Regions from separate parts of the Arthrobacter sp. R3-55 genome, predicted to be linked through region 1. Evidence: predicted binding sites of a transcription regulator. Region 1 holds the regulator's gene; the other holds the start of a gene.
The links. Region 1 encodes LexA, which represses DNA repair genes until DNA is damaged. Its sites were predicted from a motif close to TCGAACANNTGTTCGA; they were not measured.

Region 1 (7,721 bases):
GGTGGTGCGCTCCATGCGCGCAGTACGGGCAGCGGACGGCGTGGCGCCGGTTTCGCTCATTGGGACGTCCTTATACACGAAGAGTGGGGTGGGTCTATAGACAAGTTTAGGCGGACTGTGGCGCCTGGCCATCCAGCAGCGCTTCCAGCGCCTCGAGGAAAGCCGTAGTTTCCGGTTCGGTTCCCGCGGTGACCCGCAAGTGGCCCGGAATACCGACATCGCGAATCAGCACTCCGGCATCAAGCAGGCCCTGCCAGATGGCGTGCGGGTTCTCGAGCCCACCGAAGAAGACATAGTTCGAGTCCGAGGCCGCAGGCTTTAGTCCCATGCGCAGGAGTTCGGTCACGATGCGGTCGCGCTGGACCTTAATGTCCTCAACGTCGGCCATGAGGGCTTCGCGGTGGTTGAGCGCAGCCAGGGCGGTTGCCTGAGTGACAGCGGATAGGTGGTACGGGAGGCGGACCAGCCTGATGGCATCCGTGACCTCGGGAGCTGCAGCCATATAGCCCAGCCGGGCGCCGGCCAGGGCGAACGCTTTGCTCATGGTGCGGGAGACGATCAAACGCTCGCGTCCGGGCAGCAGCGTCAGCGCACTCGGAGTGTTGTCGTGCGCGAACTCGTGGTAGGCCTCATCGACGATCACGATGGCACGGCTCGCTTCGCCGGCCTCGTAAACGGCCTCGACGACGTCAAGGGTCAGCCCTGTACCTGTGGGGTTGTTGGGTGAGCACAGGAAAACAATGTTGGCGCCCGTATCCCGGACCTGCGCGGCGGCTGATTCTGCATCCAGTCCGTAATCCTCAGCCCTGATGCCGCTGACGTATTCCGTATCAGTGCCACTGGCAAGCAAGGGATACATGGAGTACGTGGGCGGGAATCCCAAGGCTTTTCGTCCGGGGCCGCCAAACGCCTGGAGGATCTGTTGCAGAACCTCATTGGATCCATTGGCCGCCCAGATGTTGTCCGGGGTGAGGTTGTGGCCGAGGTATTCGGCCAGGGACTCCCGAAGTTCCGTAAACTCCCGGTCCGGGTAGCGGTTGAGGCCGGTGGCGGCGGCAGCAACAGCTTCCGTGATGGCCGCCTGCACGTCGGCAGGGACGCCATGGGTGTTTTCGTTGACGTTGAGCAAAATGGGGACGTCAAGCTGCGGTGCGCCGTATGGGCTAAGTCCACGCAGGTTGGTCCGAAGGGGTAGTCGGTCTAGTCGCTCAAGCTGGTCACTCACCAAGACAGTTTAAGGGGCTGCCGGGACTGCCGACTAACTGTGACGCAGGGCGGCCGGCTCACATACCGACGGTACGAACTAATTTGCCGGCACGAACAGCTGCTGGCCGGGCTGGATACGGCCCCCACGGAGGTCGTTGAGCTGGATGATCTCAGCGATGACGTCGCGGGGATCCCGCTCAGGAGCAGCGGCGCCGGCAATGCCCCAGAGCGACTGTCCCGGCTGGACCGTCACGGTGATGGCGACGGGCGGCTGCAGTTGCGCCTGCGAATCCGAAGCTTTGGCAGGTGAGGTAATAAAGCCTGCAAGGCTCAGCAATGCGGCAACCAGCAGCATGGCCGGGATGCCGAAAAAGACCATCCGCCCCCGTCGGGTCAGGCGCAGGCGCGCCGGCGCCTGGGTGGTGCGGAAATCAGCGAACGTAGTGATTGCGGACATGAGCTGAGCCCTTCTGAGCTATTGCCGTGCGCCGGGTGCCGGTACATGGCTGCCAATTCTGTGTGTTCCCCTGCCCCGGCGCCGTCTGTTCGAACACCTCGTTCGAACATCCAACGCCTGGAGCAGATTTATAGAACACATATTCGAACCTTGCTATGACATTTTTAGCACTTATCAACGAACGGTGTCGAGACTCGCTAGAACAAATGTTTGATAAACGCCTGTGGCTGCCCTACGTTTGAGTGAAGAAACAGCACTGTTTCAGTGGAACAGGAGGGTCTGACATTTTTTTGCAGACCCTGACGTCCCCGGGGCACTCCGGGCGGAATGGAAAGGCATTGGCGAACATGGCAGCGAAAGCCACCGGCGGCGGGGCACCCCTGCGGAGCCAGCAGCCTCAAAAGAGTCCCAAGAGCCTGACCGTCCGGCAGAAGAAGATCCTGGAAACCATCCAGCGCTCGGTCAATGACAACGGCTATCCACCCAGCATGCGTGAGATTGGCGACACCGTTGGCCTGGCAAGCCTGTCCAGCGTCACGCATCAGCTTTCCCAGTTGGAGAAGCTTGGCTACCTCCGCAGGGACCCCAAGCGTCCGCGCGCCATGGAAGTCCTTATGCCGCTGACTTTGGATGGTGGACCCATTCCTGGAGTGGAAGCGCCCGCAACCCTCCGCAGCACCGGAGGCCTCGCCGTCACTGAGCTTGCCAGTGCCAGCGATACCGCCATGGTGCCGTTGGTTGGCCGGATCGCTGCCGGCGGACCCATCCTTGCCGACCAGACAGTGGAGGACGTCCTACCGCTGCCCCGGCAGCTTGTAGGGCACGGTGAGCTGTTCATGCTCAAGGTAGCCGGCGACTCCATGATCGACGCCGCGATCTGCGATGGTGACTGGGTAGTTGTCCGCAGGCAGAACGATGCCATCAATGGCGACATCGTTGCCGCCCTGCTGGACGACGAAGCAACCGTCAAGACCTTCAGGCAGCGCGACGGCCACACGTGGCTGCTACCCCAGAACACCCAGTACGAACCCATCCTCGGCGACCAAGCCACCATCATGGGCAAGGTTGTTTCGGTCCTGCGTTCCCTCTAGGAGGCCTTGGAGGACCCCAGCCGCTCCAGCACGCCCCGCACGACCTTCCTGTCCGTCGTCGCCCAGAATGGCGGCAGGGCGGCCCGCAGGAAGCCTCCATAGCGTTCGGTAGAGAGCCGGGAATCCAAAACCGCTACAACACCTTTGTCGCCCGTGGATCGAATGAGGCGACCTGCACCTTGGGCAAGACGGATGGCTGCATGGGTCGCTGAAACGGCCATGAATCCGTTTCCGCCCGATTGTGCCACTGCACGTGAGCGCGCAGTCATCAGGGGGTCATCCGGACGCGGGAAGGGAATGCGGTCGATGACCACCAGGCGGCACGAACCGCCCGGCACATCCACGCCTTGCCAGAGCGACATCGTTCCGAAAAGGCAGGTATCGGGTTCGTCGGCGAACTGTTTCACCAGGGCCGCCATAGTGGACTCACCCTGACAGAGAATGCTGACGTCCAGGCGCAGCCTCATGGCGTCCGCAGCTTCTTCGGCCGCACGTCGCGAGGAGAAAAGACACAATGCTCCCCCACCGGAGGCACGGATGAGGTCTTCCAACTCGTCCAGGGCCTCGGGCGAGGTTCCCCGGCCAGGCTTGGGCAGGTGCTTGGCCACGTAAAGCACGCCTTGCTTGGGGTAATCGAAGGGCGATCCGACGTCGATACCCGTCCAGCCGGGGGCCCCATCGCCAATCAGCCCCAGGCCACCTGCGGCCGGCTCAAATGCCGAGCCTATGGCCAGCGTGGCAGAGGTGAGCACCACCGTGTGGCCCGCAAACAAGCCCTCCCGCAAGCGGCCCGCAACGCTCAACGGAGCGATGTTGATAAGTGCAGGCGCAGTCTCGTCGGGTTGGGAATATCCCTGTTGGGGGTCAAAAGTGCTGTTCCGAGAGAACCACACGACTTCCCGGTTTTCCTTGGCTGCCAGCATGCGCTCACACAACTCCAGGATGAGCATGAGCCGTGAGCGCGCCAGTTGCCTGCCGCCGTCGACCGCGTTTGAGGAGTCCGTCTTGGAATCGGACAGCGCCGCTCGCGTGGCATCCCGCAACTGGTCCAGGCAATCGAGTTGTTCGTCATTGAGCCCACTGGGCAGAAGTCCGTTGGGCACACCCGCGATGGCCATATCCAGGCGATCGGCAGCAGCATTGAGGGCATCCACGGTGATGGCGGTGTGCTTGCGGGCACTTGAGGCCGCCGCGTGGACCATGGCAACGGACAGCTGCCCGGAGACCGCACCGGTCACACGGTCCTGCAGCTCGTGGGCCTCATCGACCACCACGACGTCGTACTCAGGCAGCACAGCCAAACCCTCGAAGGCGCTCACGGCCAGCATGGCGTGGTTGGTGACAACGACGTCGGCTTCACCTGCGCGCGACCTTGCCAGCTCGCTGAAGCACTCTTCCGCGAGGGGACACTTCTGCGCGCCGAGACACTCCATGGACGTCACGGAGACTTGTCTCCAAGCACGGTCAGTGACGCCGGGCATGAGCTCGTCACGGTCGCCGGTTTCGGTCTTTTCCGCCCACTCCCGGAGCCGGACCACTTCCTTGCCCAGCTGGGATTGAGGTCCTCCCATGGAGGCAGCAAAATGCGGGACACTGGTGTCCTCGCCCAAGGAAAACAGTTGCCCCTCGGACGGTTCCTCACTGGGGAAGCCGCCTTCAAGCTTTTGCCGGCAGACATAGTTTGCCCTGCCCTTGACCAGCGCAACCTTGACTGGCCGTTCAAGAGCGGGGTTGATGTTCTCCAGCAGCCGCGGTAAGTCGCGGCCCACAATCTGCGTTTGGAGAGCCAAGGTGGCGGTGGATACCAGAGTCGGTTTATCGCTGTCCATTGAATGTGCAATCAAGGGAATCAGGTACGCCAAAGACTTTCCTGTTCCCGTTCCCGCCTGGACCAGCAGGTGTTCGCCGGTTTCGATGGCCCTGGTGACATGTTTGGCCATTTCATGCTGACCGGCACGGCTTTGACCGCCCATGCCGGCAACAGCCCGGTCCAACAACTCGAGGGTGGTTTTCTCCCCCAACGACTCGACGGCGTCCGCCGCCACCTTCTCAACCATTGGTAATGAATGGCTCCAGTTCGGCTGCCAGTCCTTCGCGGACCATAACCACCACGCGCGTCCCGTTTTCCTCGTGTTCGAGGGTGAGGATCTCAGAGTCGGAACTGTGCAGTTTGCTGATCATTTCGCCACGGTCGTAGGGAATGAGCAGTTCCAAGCGCACGCCTGGACGGGGAATGGATTGGCTGATCTCTTCCAGCAACTCCGCGATGCCTTGGCCAGTGCGGGTGGAAACCACTGCGTGCCGGGGTTCCTTCTGCTTGAGGCGCTCCACCACGAAGGGATCCGCGACATCGACCTTGTTCAGGACGATGATCTCCGGCACCTTGCGGGCATCCACTTCCGTGAAGACAGCGCGGACAGCAGCGATCTGGCCTTCGGGGTCCGGATGTGAGGCATCCACGACGTGCAGGATCAGGTCGGCGTCCGCCACCTCTTCCAGCGTGGAACGGAAGGCCTCAATCAGCTGCGTGGGCAGTGAACGGACAAACCCCACAGTGTCCGCCAGCGTGTAACCGATGCCATCGGGCGTCTGCGCTTTACGAACGGTGGGATCCAGGGTGGCGAACAGGGCGTTCTCCACCAGGACCCCGGCGTCAGTAAGACGGTTCAGGAGGGAGGACTTGCCGGCGTTCGTGTAGCCGGCAATGGCAACAGAGGGAACTGCATTACGACGACGATTGGCACGTTTGGTCTCCCGTGCCGGCTTCATGGCTGCGATTTCACGCCGGAGCTTGGCCATCCGGGTGCGGATCCGGCGACGGTCCAGTTCGATCTTGGTTTCACCGGGACCACGCGAGCCCATGCCCGCCCCTGCGCCGCCCACCTGGCCACCGGCCTGGCGGGACATGGAGTCACCCCAACCACGAAGGCGCGGCAGCAGGTACTCAAGCTGGGCCAGCTCAACCTGAGCCTTGCCTTCACGGCTCTTGGCGTGCTGGGCGAAGATATCCAGGATCAATGTGGTCCGGTCGACAACCTTGACCTTGACGATGTCTTCAAGGCCGCGTCGCTGCGATGGAGCCAGCTCAGTGTCCACCACCACGGTGTCCGCACCGGTGGCAGCAACAATCTCCTTGAGTTCCTGGGCTTTGCCCGAACCGAGGAAGGTCCCGGGGTCCGGCTTCGTGCGCCGCTGCACCAGGCCGTCGAGGACTTCCGAACCGGCAGTCTCTGCCAGGGCAGCGAGCTCACGCAGCGAATTCTCTGCATCGGCCAGCGTGCCTTCGGTCCACAATCCTGCCAAGACGACGCGTTCAAGGCGCAGTTGCCGGTATTCGACCTCGGTGACATCTTCGAGTTCCGTTGACAAACCGGCAGTACGGCGCAGTGCACGGCGTTCGGCCAGGTCTTCCTGGTCGCCGTCGTAGATGCTGTGTTCCTGGTCCAGCGTGGAAATGGCCTGCGCCTTGCCGAAAACGCCAGTGGCGTCGTCGTCACCGGATGTCCGCGCGGGAGCATCCTTGGAAAGAATCCGGTCGATCACGGCCTGGATTTGTTCAGGACTCATGTCCTGGGCGTCGGAATCGGATCCGGAGTGCTTCTGGGTGGTCATGGTCTCCTTAGACTGTTCGGCTATTCCAGAATAGTGCTGTTTGCTGCTCGATGGGGCGCTATTCGCGCTGGGCTGACGGGCATCGGCCAAAGAGGGCCTCCTGTGCTGAACGGCCACCGGTAAAACGGGCGGCGGTTGCTGTGATCTGGCGGTTGGAATCCGCGGGGAGGTTCCTGGCGATCTCGAGATTGCACCGATCAGCTGATCTTCCGGACCGCGCCAAGAGCTGGCGGTTCGGATTGCGCGTCGGAAAGGTGTGATCTTCGATAAGTCCGTGGCCCTGGTGCGCCGACAGACTTTGCCGTGGAACCTGCCTGGCGGAAAGACCGTGTCCTGGCTCTATACCAAGGAACGGCCTGCATCGCGGGCGGTGCCGTGCTACGCCTGAAAGCTCAGGCGGATTTCGGCGGGAATACTCGAATTACTCGAAGATCAAGAACATGCATTCCACATTATCATCCGATGTCAAATCCCCCGTTGGCTGCGGCAGTTTCCCATGGCGCCGATAGCCAACTAATCTGGCAAATTATGGAGTCTGCACACTATTTCACCGCCCAGCCAGCCGGACCGTTCACCAGGAAGCCGCTGACGGTTGAACTCGCCGGGGCTACTCGCCAACTGCAGACCTCCACGGGCATCTTCAGCCCGGACGGAGTGGACAAGGGCACCGCGATTCTCTTCTCCGAAGTTCCGCCGCCGTCGCCGCAGGGAAACCTGCTGGACATCGGCTGCGGGTGGGGTCCCATCGCGCTAACGCTGGGACTCATGGCACCCCATGCCAAGGTGCACGCTGTGGACGTCAATGAACGGTGCGTCACGCTGACCAACGAGAATGCGGCAGCACTTGGCCTGGACAACGTCAGGGCAAGCCTGCCTCACGAGGTGGACCCCGCCGTCGAGTTCGACACCATCTGGTCCAATCCGCCCATCCGCATCGGCAAGGACGAACTCCACGCGCTGCTGATGACGTGGTTGCCGCGGCTCGCGCCCGGAGGAAACGCCTGGCTGGTGGTGCAAAAGAATCTTGGCTCGGATTCCCTCCAGCGATGGCTCGCCGAGAAACTGGACAAAACCTACACGGTGAGCCGTGAGAGCACGTCCAAATCGTTCCGGATCATCCGTATCAGGAAAGCGTCCCTGTAGCTACGATGACTGCCGGGCCGCTGAGCTCGACGTGCTCGCGGCCGCCCGCACCGGGGAAGAACTTGACGTCCACGACGCCGCCGGGCACCTTTACATGCCAATCGTCGGGTGCCGTGTTTCCGGCCCAGTGACGGATGGCGACGGCGGCAGCACAAGCACCGGTGCCGCACGATTGGGTCTCCCCCACGCCGCGCTCATGGACCCGCATGGTG
Region 2 (7,721 bases), 250 kb from region 1:
ATCCCGCGGACATCGTGGAAGGTCCGGACGTCGGCTCCGTTGAAGGCCGCCGCAGAGATGTAGTTGTGGTCCAAGGTGTTCTTGGCGCCGGCGTTGCACCCGATGTCGCATTCACCGCTGAGCGTGCAGGTGGTGCGCACCGTGGCGGGTCCATGGATACTGCCGTAGCCGGGCATCGGCAGTGCGTGGTTGGTCCGCGGTTCGGTCCCAGGCGCTGCCGAGAACGTCACGGCTATAGGGGGTCTGGTGATGGACAGTCCCAGGTTCGCGGCGGACTTCTCCATGGCCATGGTCTTCGCGGTGTCCTTATAGGGGTACGGGACAGGCTGGAGCATGGCTTCGGCGGCATCGTAATAGGGATCGAGGTCTGTTCGGGTGAAGGGCCAGTTCTCATAGCCGCCGCCGGGGATGGGGGATTCGTTGACGAACCACTTTTCGTCTTTGCGCAGGAGGACGTTGGCATAGATCAGCGAACCACCGCCCAAGCCGCTGGACACCAGACCCTCGGTGCCGCGGAACGTCCAGGCGTCAAAGAGACCGTACAGGCCCCGGTCCGGGTCCCAGAAGTTGCGGCCCATCTCCGAGGGCGAGCGCGCGAAGCTGCCCGGCGGGTACGGTTTTCCGCGTTCCATGAGCACCACGGACTGCCCGGCCTCGGCCAGTCGAAGCGCCGCAACGGAACCGCCAAAGCCGGAGCCCACCACCACGGCGTCGACCTTTTCGATGCCATCGCCGCGGCGTGCCTGATCAGAAACGGGGTCGGGCCCCGCATCCCCACTGTTCCCGGTCCCCAGAGGACCCATGGCCGTTCCTCTCAGAGGAAAGCTGACTACATAGCTGCAGCTGACGGCGCCGGGCCTGGCCGGGCGATGCCTCCGCGGACTATGGGGCTTATGTTCCCACCGGGCAGGGGATCTGTAAATGAGGCGGTGACAGTGGATTCCGAGTGCACTAGGGAATGCGGGTGTAGATCATGTCAAAGTCGTGTTCCAGCGGCCCGCCCGGGTAGCTGCCGCGTTCCAACCGGGCCGTGATGGTGTTGCCGTCCTCGGAGAAGTGGCCGACAAAGCGTTGGGGCCAGTCGGGCCCGTCCCGGAACAAGGTCCACACCTTGTCCTTGAGCGTCATGTCGTAGATCCTTGCGACGCCCCGGGAGTCAAAGTAATGCTGTTGGAAGGCTCCATCCGAGCCCGTGGCTCCGATGACGCTGACCGCATTGGGATACTCCGGCCGCTGGACCGTGGAACGCTGAATGAGGAAGCCTCCACTCTCCAACCATTCAAAGGTGGTCCGGCCGGGCACATCCTTGCCCGGAACTGATGTTTCCCAGCTACCGACGAGGATATTAAGCTGCTCCATCGTGGGTTGTGGATCCCGTGCCATGGCCGGCCTCTTTTCGCGTCTTCACGCTGTTGAACAGCTTCAGGGTATGACTCGTCGACGTCCCCGCATAGAGTCTGAGGGTGGCTGAGTCTTCGAAAGTTGCTCTTGTAACAGGAGTGGGCAGGCGCCGGGAACTGATCGCTGCAGCCCGCGGTCTTGGGCCGGTGCGTGGCCTGGTGATCTCCCATTGCGAATCAGTGGATAGTTCCATCCCCACCACTTCCCTGGAGAGTTGGGATCGTCATTTTGCGGTGAATGCGCGCGCTGCCTGGCTGCTGATCAAGGCCTTCGCGGAGCAACTTCCGCCTGCCATGCCAGGTGAGGCAGGCGGACGGATTGTGGCCCTGACCAGCGATCACACCGTGCACAATGTGCCGTACGGTGCCAGTAAGGGAGCATTGGACCGGATTGTCACTGCTGCCGGCGTTGAACTCGGTGATCGGGGAGTGCGGGCAAATGTGATTAATCCGGGACCGATCGACACTGGCTGGATGGACGATGCCACCCGCGGGTGGGTCAAAGGTGCAACGCCGGCCGGGCGCCTGGGAACTCCGGAGGATACTGCCCGGCTGGTGAGGTTCCTTTTCTCTGACGCCGGTTCCTGGATCAACGGCCAGATCCTGAACAGCAACGGTGGTTTCAGCGTTTCCTGACCACTGGTGCGCCTGGCACTCAGCTGGTGGCAGGATGGGCCCATGAGCCGAGTCACCTGTGATCTCACTGTTTCCCTTGACGGATATGTTGCCGGGCCCAACCAGTCCCTGAAGGAGCCGCTTGGTGAGCGCGGTGAGAGCCTGCACCGTTGGCAGTTCGAGGAACGGGAAGCCAACTCGGCTGAAATTGCGGGCATCCTCGAAGCCGGTGCCTACATCATGGGGCGCAACATGTTTGCCGGCCCCGGACCTGGCGCGTGGGAAAAGGACTGGCGAGGATGGTGGGGTGAGGAGCCGCCCTATCACTCAGCTGTCTTCGTCCTCACCCACCATGCCCGTGAGCCGTTGGAGATGGACGGCGGCACCACCTTCCACTTCGTCAATGATGGGATCGAATCGGCGTTGGCCCAAGCCCGGGAGGCCGCCGGGGACAGGGATGTGGCGGTTGCAGGGGGAGCGCAAACCGCCCGCCAATTCCTCTCCGCGGGCCTCATGGACGAGCTCAGGCTCCACATCTCGCCAGTGATCCTTGGTGGTGGTGAGAGATTGTTCGACGACGTGGGGAACGTGACCCTGGAGCCGATCGAGACCCGTGGCACCGGGCTCGTCACCCACGCACGGTATCGCGTGCAGCGCTGATCCGGACCTGGCGACCAACGCGGCACTACGGCTGGCGGGTGACCCTGCGCGTCTCTCGGAACTCCTCGGGTACCGTGACAGTGCCTTTTGGTACGGCGACGGTAATGCCCTTCTTTGTGACACTGGTGACGTTCTGACCCAGCTGCTTCGCGTACTCGACGACGGGCCTCGCCGCAGCCTTGTTGCGGACGATTGCTACGAGCGCGACGACGAGGAACGCAAGGGTCATCAGGCCGGGCACCATGACGACGACCACCTGGTTGATGAGACCGTTCAGGAACAGTACCGGGCCGAGGAACCACAGCGCCACCGTGGAGAACATCATCACGAGAACCAGTTTCTCAGAGCGTGCGTGGACGGCCTGTGCGTGTGCCAGCTCATCCGGGTAGCGTTCCTTGAAAATGCGGGTGACATCGGCGCTCAGCGCGTCAACGACGTCGTTGTTCAGTGCCCGCATGGCTCTCCAATGCTCGTTGTACCGTCCGGCGGCGGACAGTGTTTGCCCTGCAGCCGGAGGGGATGGTCCTGCCAAGAAGCCGTTACCTTGGCTTCCTTAAAGTACCCTTCTTTCGCCGCATCTACTGAGTGGGATGTACTGGCGGACCTCCATGTAGCTTTTCACCAAGTAGGCCCGGTTTTCAGTCGTAAATGTTCGTCTGCCTACTCGTTGTTAGCTGCAGACTGGCAGCCCTGGAGGGAGACGGAGCAGTCAAAGTACAGAATTGCGTGAATACAGCAGCCGATGTACTTTGTTTGTATGGAGACGCTCACTCAGGCACCTGTGCTGGCCCGGTTCGGCTATGCGGTGTCAGACCCTACCCGCGCCCGGATTCTTCTGGCACTCTCGGGTACCCCGTCATATCCCTCGGATCTGGCCGATTCGTTGGGGGTGTCGAGGCAAAGCATGTCCAATCATCTGACGTGTCTGCGCGGCTGTGGGCTGGTGGTGGCGGTCCCTGATGGGCGGCGGAGCCGGTATGAGCTGGCCGACGTGAGGCTCGGACATGCCATCAAAGACCTGATCGCTGTCGTCCTCGCAGTCGATCCGGCCTGCTGCGCCCCGGACGGGACGTGCCTGGTATGAGCGCGGTCCTCGAAGCTCCTGCGCCGGAGCGCCGGCTTGTCCTGATGCGTCGCATCCGCCTGTTCGCGGCCGCGACCATCACCTATAACGTCATCGAGGCGGTTGTCGCACTCTGGGCCGGAGGGGCTGCTGACTCGTCGGCGCTGATTGGCTTCGGCCTCGATTCGATCATCGAGGTTACCTCGGCTCTTGCCTTGTCCTGGCAGTTCTCCGCCAAGGACCCGGAGCGGCGTGAGCACCTGACGTTGCGGATCATTGCCATCTCCTTCTTCGCCCTTGCCGCGTTCGTGGCCGTGGACGCTGTCCGCTCACTGACCGGGGCGGGAGAGGCCCAACATTCAACGCCGGGCATCGTTATCGCTGCGTTGAGTTTGGCGATCATGCCGGTGCTGTCGTGGGCTCAGCGCCGCGCCGGGCGGGAGCTCGGCTCCCGGACCGCAGTCGCCGACTCCAAGCAGACTCTGCTCTGCACCTACCTCTCCGCCGTCCTGCTGATAGGCCTGGTTCTGAACAGCACCCTGGGCTGGTGGTGGGCCGATGCCGGTGCGGCACTGGTCATCGCCGGGATCGCCGTCCGGGAAGGCATCAACGCCTGGAAAGGCGAGGCTTGCTGCGCCATTCCGCACGCCGATCGCCACGCCGACGAAGAAGACGACTGCTGCACGCCCACCGATAAGACCCCAGCAGCATCCGCTCCGGCAATCATCGAACTGGCACTACCGGCCGATGCACAGTCCTCGGACGCCTGCTGCGCCGGGTGCGGATCGGACGCCGCGGCTGAGCCTGTGACCGTGAAGCTTGGGGCAAAGCCGGCCGATCGATGAGCGCAGTAATTTCCGGCCGAAGGGTCCGCATCGCCATCTGGATCCTCCTCGGCGCAATCGTTGGCGCCGGAGTGATCTGGTACGCAGTACTCACCGCCAACAAGCCGGCTCCACCGGCCCCACTCGCGGCCGCCGACGCGCAGCTCGTCAGGGACGACAGCCACCGGGTCACGAGCCCGGCCACGGAGAAAGCCCAGTTGGTCGAATTCTTGGACTTCGAGTGTGAGTCCTGCCGCGCCGCCGAACCGCTGGTGGCGGAACTGAAGAAGGAATACGGGGACAGAATCACGTTCGTCCACAGGTACTTCCCGTTGCCCGGTCACCGGAACTCCGGCACCGCCGCCTTGGCCGTGGAAGCGTCGGCCCAACAGGGCAAGTACCAGGAGATGGCCTCCAAACTCTTCGCAACCCAAAGCGAATGGGGTGAAAAACGGGACTCCCAAGCCGCGCTGTTCAGGACGTTCGCCCAGGAACTCGGTTTGGACCTGACACAATACGATGCCGCGATCGCAGACCAGAGCACCAAAGACCGGATCAGTCAGGACGTCGCCGATGGGAAGACCCTCGGCGTGACGGGTACGCCTACGTTCTTCCTGAACGAAAGGAAGCTCACCCTGAACACCGAAGCCCAATTCCGGCAGCTCCTCGACGAGGCCGTGCGTTAAAAGTCCCACTCTAGGCTCAGCCGGGAGGGGCCCCCTCCGCGCCCACCCTCAACCGTTTGCTGCAACATTCCTGCAGGAAACGCACGATTCCCCAGCGCGACCAGTCCGCCCATGCTCTAATTTCACACCCGCCGGCGGTCTTGCAGGCCTGGAATGCCAAACCATCGTGCACCCTCGGAACTTGGTGGAGTCAGCGCAATGTCCGCCATCGGCTGTACACTCAAGTATCGAACATATATTCGAATAAAGGTGTGTTGTGGGCGTGATCGTCGGCCCCCGCGTGATAGATGCGGGCTTTTCCCTGATGTCAGTATTGCTGGCACCTCTCCCGGTGGCGGCCGGGTATCCCTCGCCTGCGCAGGACTATTTTGATGGCAGGATCGACCTCAACGAGCACCTCATTAAGGATGTCACCAGCACTTTTGTGGTCCGGGTGACTGGGCAGTCAATGGAAGGTGCCGGGATCAGTGATGGCGATGAATTGATCGTTAACCGCGCGCTGCAACCAAAGGACGGGTCCGTCGTCGTGGCCGTCCTTGATGGTGAACTCACCATCAAGAGGCTCCGGATCACGCCCTCTGGAGTGATCCTCCAGGCCGACAATCCCAAGTATCCGGACATTCGCGTCCCGGCGCTTTCCGAACTCACCATCTGGGGAGTTGCCACCACATGCCTGCACCACATCTGAGCGGGGCCGGTTTGCAAGGGCCCGTTCCCAGCGAACTCTGGGAACGGATGGGCGCCGAATTCGGCTTGCCGGATCTGGAAAGAGTCCGTGGTCGGCTCGCCCAATTACATGAGGATCCTGAACCTGTGATGCAACAACTGGTACGGGTGTTTTCTGCAGATGGCACGTACTGTCCGGGTTTTCAGTTCCGTGAAGACTTGTCCTTGCACCCCGTGGTGCTGCGCCTGTTTGCGCATGCCATGGAACTGAGGATTCCGCACAACTACTTTTCGGCCTGGATGGTCACCGGCTGTCCGGCACTGCGGGATGCCAGGCCTGTGGATTTGTTGGACCGGCTGGTGCCAGCTGTCCTCGTCTCTGCCTTGGAGCGCTCCTTTGGATCCAGACCAGGGGATGGGCGTATTTGAGGGCCGATGATCTTCCTTAAATACAGTCTCGACGCCGGCCACTACGCCACCTTCACCATGGGTTCTGTTCGTACTCCTCCAAGTAAGAGCGGAAGTAGTCCGGCGTTAACCAGTGTGATGACGCCTGCAGTGACGAGTAGTCCTTCCGGGCCTATACCGATCCAGAGCGGAGCCCCCATGACTCCACCGAGGGCATCACCAACCAGGAAGGCGGTCTGCGAAATCCCGAAGATGAATCCTGTGGCCTTCGCAGGGATCACGGCGTACTGGATGGTTTCTTCTGCCGCAACGGCAAGGGATACGAATGCGGCGCGCACAATGAAAATAATCGCGATCCACAGAACACCAAACCCCAAGGCGAGGGCGGCCGCCGTCGTAATGAGTCCAGTAAAAACTTCGGCGACTGTGAAAAGTCCGAAGGGTTTGGTCCCCTTGCTGTGGCGTGAAAAGAGCCACGTGGCTCCGATCTGGGCGAGGCTCATGAACGCCATAATCAATGCTGCCTGAGCCGCTGTGGCTCCACCGTTGGTCAGAATCAGAGGCAGGTACGGTGCAACCAAGCTGACATAGAAGCCGGAGACTGCTCCTATGACAGCCAACTTGGCCGCGATCGCCGTGTATCGCCGGCGATCAAGTGTGGAATCGGCCTGTCGAGGCTCTTCTTCCACACGGGGACGCACAGGCGGCTGAGGGGAAATGAGAACCCAGACAAACGCGGCGGCAATCAGCGCAGGCGCGGTCAGCAATGCAGTCCTTGCTCCGTCCAGCTGCGTTGCCGCCAGCGCGAAGACCGAGCCGGCGCCCACAGTGCCCAAGAGGATGCCGGTCTGATTGCCCAGATTCCTGGCTCCAACAATCTTCGGTATCTCATCATCAGTTGCAGTGGCACGGACCCAAGGCCTGATGGCCACGAGGACCAGCGAAGCGCCTGCCCCGGCAATTGCCGAGAAGACAACGACAGGGACGACGTCGGTAAAAAGTCGACCAGCGATTCCGATACCGTAGATCAGCGTCCCCAAACGAACAGAATTGAGGCCACCAAAGCGATCTGCGAACGCGCCCCAAGCAAAAGAGAATCCTCCTACGACTGCCATGACGGCATACCCGATGCCGAATGCGACCAGCGCGCCAAGTTGTTCAAAATAGAGGGGTTGGGCGATCTTGGACATCCACATGCCACCGGCAAAAAGAACCGTGAATAGTCCGAGCTGTCCGCGCAATCCGACTTTCATGCGGAATAGCTCAGAATCGCTTCGCCGTTGGCTGTCTTAAGCTGCGGCCAGGTCAAGCGTCCGTTCCCCGGGCTTTCCATCCTTGACTGCATTGACTTCCCCCAGGCCATAAATGATGGCAAACCTTTGCTGCCTCGGATGAGGAA

Region 2: a site for LexA is predicted at 5,476-5,491, ahead of M1D51_RS15130 (LexA family protein). Genes of this name have one in related genera too.

Annotation. Positions count from the first base shown of each region.
Region 1 covers NZ_CP096423.1:3,043,646-3,051,366, forward strand. The annotation lists gene hisB (imidazoleglycerol-phosphate dehydratase HisB) at 1-60, opposite strand, end outside; gene M1D51_RS14060 (histidinol-phosphate transaminase) at 107-1,225, opposite strand; gene M1D51_RS14065 (LysM peptidoglycan-binding domain-containing protein) at 1,304-1,663, opposite strand; gene lexA (transcriptional repressor LexA) at 2,011-2,754, shown strand; gene M1D51_RS14075 (ATP-dependent DNA helicase) at 2,751-4,811, opposite strand; gene hflX (GTPase HflX) at 4,804-6,366, opposite strand; gene M1D51_RS14085 (class I SAM-dependent methyltransferase) at 6,895-7,509, shown strand; gene dapF (diaminopimelate epimerase) at 7,490-7,721, opposite strand, start outside.
Region 2 covers NZ_CP096423.1:3,296,434-3,304,154, reverse strand. The annotation lists gene M1D51_RS15170 (GMC oxidoreductase) at 1-803, opposite strand, end outside; gene M1D51_RS15165 (hypothetical protein) at 952-1,383, opposite strand; partial or broken gene M1D51_RS15160 (SDR family NAD(P)-dependent oxidoreductase) at 1,524-2,036, shown strand; gene M1D51_RS15155 (dihydrofolate reductase family protein) at 2,079-2,675, shown strand; gene M1D51_RS15150 (hypothetical protein) at 2,701-3,207, opposite strand; gene M1D51_RS15145 (ArsR/SmtB family transcription factor) at 3,433-3,759, shown strand; gene M1D51_RS15140 (cation diffusion facilitator family transporter) at 3,756-4,583, shown strand; gene M1D51_RS15135 (DsbA family protein) at 4,580-5,248, shown strand; gene M1D51_RS15130 (LexA family protein) at 5,505-5,936, shown strand; gene M1D51_RS15125 (hypothetical protein) at 5,918-6,343, shown strand; gene M1D51_RS15120 (MFS transporter) at 6,385-7,575, opposite strand.